Regions from separate parts of the Pelagibius sp. CAU 1746 genome, predicted to be linked through region 2. Evidence: predicted binding sites of a transcription regulator. Region 2 holds the regulator's gene; the other holds the start of a gene.

Region 1 (2,194 bases), 840 kb from region 2:
CCTCCTGGCCCTACATCGCCGCCTCGGCGACGACCCATTACGGCTACTACTATTTCCTGTCGATGGCCTACAAGTGGGGCGACCTCTCGCGGGTCTACCCCATCTCGCGCGGCATCGCGCCGCTGCTGGTCTCCCTCGGCGCGCTGATCTTCGCCGGCGAGCAGCTTTCGGCCTTCGGCTGGGGCGGCGTCGCCCTGGTCTCGCTCGGTATCTGCCTGCTCGCCTTCTTCTCCAAGGGCCCCAGCGTGCCCGACCCGCGCTCGACCCTGGCCGCCGTCGCCACCGGCCTGATCATCGCCAGCTACAGCGTGATCGACGGCATCGGCGTGCGGCTCTCCGCCAGCCCCTTCGGCTACATCGGCTGGCTGTTCTTCACCGAGTTCCTGGTCACCCTCTTCGTCCTGGTCCGCCTGAAGCCGCGCCTCACTCCGGAGGTGCGCGCCACCCTGCGCGTCGGCTACCTGGGCGGCCTCTGCGCCGTGGCCGCTTATGCCCTGGTCATCTATGCCAACACCCTGGCGCCGCTGGGCATGGTCTCGGCCCTGCGCGAGTCGAGTGTCATCATCGCAGCTCTCTTCGGGGTTGTCATATTCCGCGAACGCCCCTGGATCAGCCGCCTCGCCGCCGCAGTCACGGTGGGCGCGGGAGTCCTGGTGTTGACGCTGACCCGCTGAGAAATCCATATATCAGTGAAATCTTTTATTTCATAAAAATAATAGATTTCCTCTATTGTAGCCATCCGATCACACTAACGATCGGAAACCGACACGGCCGCCGGGGGCCCGCAAGCGGCAGCCCAAGAGGTGGCGGCACCATGAAGCCGGCGGTCAGGGGGAAACGCCCGAAGAGACGACAGACTGCCAAGGAAAACCGGTTTGAAAACCGGATGTTCGGCTAGCAACAGGGAGCACAGACAATCATGGCATTTCGGAAAACTCTGCTGACCGCGGCCGCGGCCAGCCTCCTGGTCGCGGCGGCCGCGAAAGCGGAAGTCGAGCTCACGGTCTATACGGCCGTCGAGGCGGAAGACCTGAAGCGCTACGCGGAGACCTTCAACCAGGACCACCCGGACATCAAGATCAACTGGGTCCGCGATTCGACCGGCATCGTCACGGCCAAGCTGCTGGCCGAGAAGAACAATCCGCAGGCCGACGTGGTCTGGGGCCTGGCGGCCACCTCGCTGCTGCTGCTGAAGACCGAGGGCATGCTGGAACCCTATGCGCCCAAGGGCGTCGAGAAGCTGGACAAGAAGTTCGTCGACAAGAGCACTCCGCCGGCCTGGGTCGGCATGGACGCCTGGGTGGCCTCGGTCTGCTTCAACACCGTCGAGGGCGAGAAGCTGGGCCTGCCGGTGCCCAAGACCTGGAAGGACCTGACCAAGCCGGTCTACAAGGGCCACGTCATCATGCCGAACCCGAATTCCTCGGGCACCGGCTTCCTGGACGTTTCCTCCTGGCTGCAGCTGTTCGGCGAGAAGGGCGGCTGGGAGTACATGGACGCGCTGCACGAGAACATCGCGCGCTACACCCACTCCGGCTCGGCCCCCTGCAAGCTGGCGGCCGCGGGCGAGATTCCCATCGGCGTATCCTTCGCCTTCCGCGGCGCCAAGTCCAAGGCCGCGGGCGCACCGCTGGAGATCGTCGTCCCCGAGGAAGGCGTCGGCTGGGACATGGAAGCCACGGCCATCGTCGCCGGTACCGCCAAGCTGGAGGCCGCCAAGACCCTGGTCGACTGGTCGATCTCCAAGAAGGCCAACGAGATGTACAACACCGGCTATGCCGTGGTCGCCATGCCGGGCGTGGCCAAGCCGGTCGAGTTCTTCCCGGAGAACCTGGTCGACAAGATGATCGACAACGACTTCGAGTTCGCCGCCAACAACCGTGCGGCGATCCTGGAAGAGTGGCAGAAGCGCTACGATTCGAAGTCCGATCCCAAAGGCTGATCCCGGTTTGAATCCCCTGGAGAGGGCGCCGCTTGCGGCGCCCTCTTCCGCTTCAACGCCCCCTCCCGCATACTGACCGCAAGGCCCGCGGGGGCCGGCGCGCAGCGCGCCGGGCGAAAGACGGGCGGCGAAGCAGCCAATTCGAGCAAGGCGAGGCGTTTACTTGTCCAGCTATCTGCGCATCCGCAATCTGTTTAAGAACTTCGGGGACTTCACGGCCCTGAAGGACATCTCCCTGGACATCGAAGAGGG
Region 2 (2,194 bases):
TTTTTCGCGCAGATGCGCGAGATGCCGCCGGACTTGGCGGCACGCCTCACGCAGCTCGACTACGACCGCGAAATGGCGCTGGCCGCCTTCCCGGCGCCAGGCGAGGACCACAGCGCCAAGGGCGGAGACCGCGGCGGCCTGGGCGTGGTGCGACTGGTCGCCGACCCGGACAACCAGCGCGCCGAGTTCGCCATCGCCATCCGCTCCGACGCCAAGGGCCGCGGCCTGGGCCGCGCGCTGATGGAGCGCATCATGGACTTCGCGGTGAGGCGGGGCCTCAGCGAAGTTTGGGGCGACGTGCTGGCCGACAACGCGCGCATGTTGGCGCTCTGCGACGAGCTGGGCTTTCAACGCGGCGCACCGGAAGACGGCATAATCCGCGTCCGCCGCCCGCTGCGCGAGTAACTGCTCGGAGATTGCGGTGCATCCTTCGAGATGGCGCTGCCGCGCCTCCTCAGGATGAGGCAGGAGCTTAGTTGACCTCATGCTGAGGAGTGAGCGTCAGCGAGCGTCTCGAAGCACGAGGTCATTCAGGCACTGGGCCGGTCGAGGGAGTAGCCGGCCGAGCGCACGGTGCGGATCAGATCCTCCTCGCCGCTTTGGTTCAGCGCCTTGCGCAGCCGGCGGATGTGGACGTCGACGGTGCGCGGCTCCACGTAGACGTCGCGGCCCCAGACCGAATCCAGAAGCTGCTCGCGGGTGAAGACGCGACCGGGGTGTTGCATCAGGTGGCGCAGCAGGCGGAACTCCGTCGGGCCCAGATGGATGTCCTGGCCATTGCGTTTGACGCGGTGCGCCGCCAGGTCCATGGCCAGGTCCTCGAAGGTCAGCATCTCGCTGCTCAGCTCCGGCTTGCTCCGGCGCAGCACCGCGTTGACGCGTGCGATCATCTCCGCCGGCGAGAAGGGCTTGGTGATGTAGTCGTCGCAACCGCTGTCCAGCCCGCGCAGCTTGTCGCTCTCCTCGCCGCGCGCCGTCAACATGATGATCGGCACGCGCTTGGTTTCCGATTTGCTGCGCAACTGCCGGCAAACCTCGATGCCGGACATCAGCGGCAGCATCCAGTCCAGCAGGATCAGGTCCGGCACCTCTTCGGCGGCCGCCACAAGGGCCTCCTCGCCGTCGCCCGCGGTGTTTATGCGGAAGCCCGCACTTTCAAGGTTGTAGCGCAGCATCGTGACCAGGGCCTCCTGGTCCTCGACGATCAGGACAAGAGGTTTCATGCGCCCTCCCCGTCTTCCGTGCCGCCTTCCTCAACGTCTTCCGGATTCATGATCTGGAAACTGGAGAGGTCGTTCTTCGGGCGGCCGCCTTGGATGCGCTTTCCGGTCGTAAGATAGTGTGTCGTCTCGGCGATGTTAGTGGCGTGATCGCCGATGCGCTCGATGTTCTTGGCAATGAACAGCAAATGCGTGCAGGGCGTGATGTTGCGCGGGTCTTCCATCATGTAGGTGAGGAGCTCGCGGAACAGCGCCGTGTACATCTCGTCGACCTCTTCGTCGCGGTGCCAGACGTCGATCGCGCGGTTGGGGTCGTGGTTGGCGTAGGCGTCGAGCACGTCCTTGATGATCGCCTGCACCAGCTTGGCCATGCGCGGGATGGAGCGCGTCGCCTCGTGGGGCGCAAGCTGGTTGAGGGCCAAGGTGCGCTTGGCGACGTTCTTGGCATAGTCGCCGATGCGCTCCAGGTCGCTCGAAATCTTCAGCGCCGAAATCACTTCGCGCAGATCGTTGGCCATGGGCTGGCGCAGCGCCAGGGTGCGCACCGCGTTCTCGTCCAGCTCCAGGTCCATCTCGTCGATGGCCTCGTCACCCGCGACCACCTTCTGCGCCAGCTCCGAATCGCGGCGCGCCAGAGCGTCGATCGCATTGGCCATCTGGGCCTCGGCGAGACCGCCCATGCGCAGCACGATGGCGTTGAGTTGCTGCAGTTCCTCGTCGAAGGATTTGACGATGTGGTTGGCGCTCATGCTTGCCTGCCCTTCGCGTCTCGTGTTTGTCCAGGGGTCAGCCGAAGCGGCCGGTGATGTAGCCCTGGGTGCGCTCGTCGCGCGGGTTGGTGAACAACTGCTCGGTGTCCCCGACCTCGACCAGGACGCCCAGATGGAAGAAGGCGGTGCGCTGCGAAACGCGCGCGGCCTGCTGCAAGGAGTGGGTGACGATGACGATGGTGAAGTTCTGCCGCAGCTCGTCGA

The links. Region 2 encodes PhoB, which activates phosphate uptake and scavenging genes when phosphate is short. Its sites were predicted from a motif close to TNTCATAAAACTGTCA; they were not measured.
Region 1: a site for PhoB is predicted at 703-718, ahead of AAFN88_RS07065 (putative 2-aminoethylphosphonate ABC transporter substrate-binding protein). Genes of this name have one in related genera too.

What each region holds. Positions count from the first base shown of each region.
Region 1 covers NZ_JBDOQT010000001.1:1,472,360-1,474,553, reverse strand. Annotated here, with positions in the region: gene AAFN88_RS07070 (DMT family transporter) at 1-674, shown strand, start outside; gene AAFN88_RS07065 (putative 2-aminoethylphosphonate ABC transporter substrate-binding protein) at 920-1,942, shown strand; gene AAFN88_RS07060 (putative 2-aminoethylphosphonate ABC transporter ATP-binding protein) at 2,106-2,194, shown strand, end outside.
Region 2 covers NZ_JBDOQT010000001.1:634,322-636,515, reverse strand. Annotated here, with positions in the region: gene AAFN88_RS02895 (bifunctional acetate--CoA ligase family protein/GNAT family N-acetyltransferase) at 1-405, shown strand, start outside; gene phoB (phosphate regulon transcriptional regulator PhoB) at 531-1,223, opposite strand; gene phoU (phosphate signaling complex protein PhoU) at 1,220-1,969, opposite strand; gene pstB (phosphate ABC transporter ATP-binding protein PstB) at 2,007-2,194, opposite strand, start outside.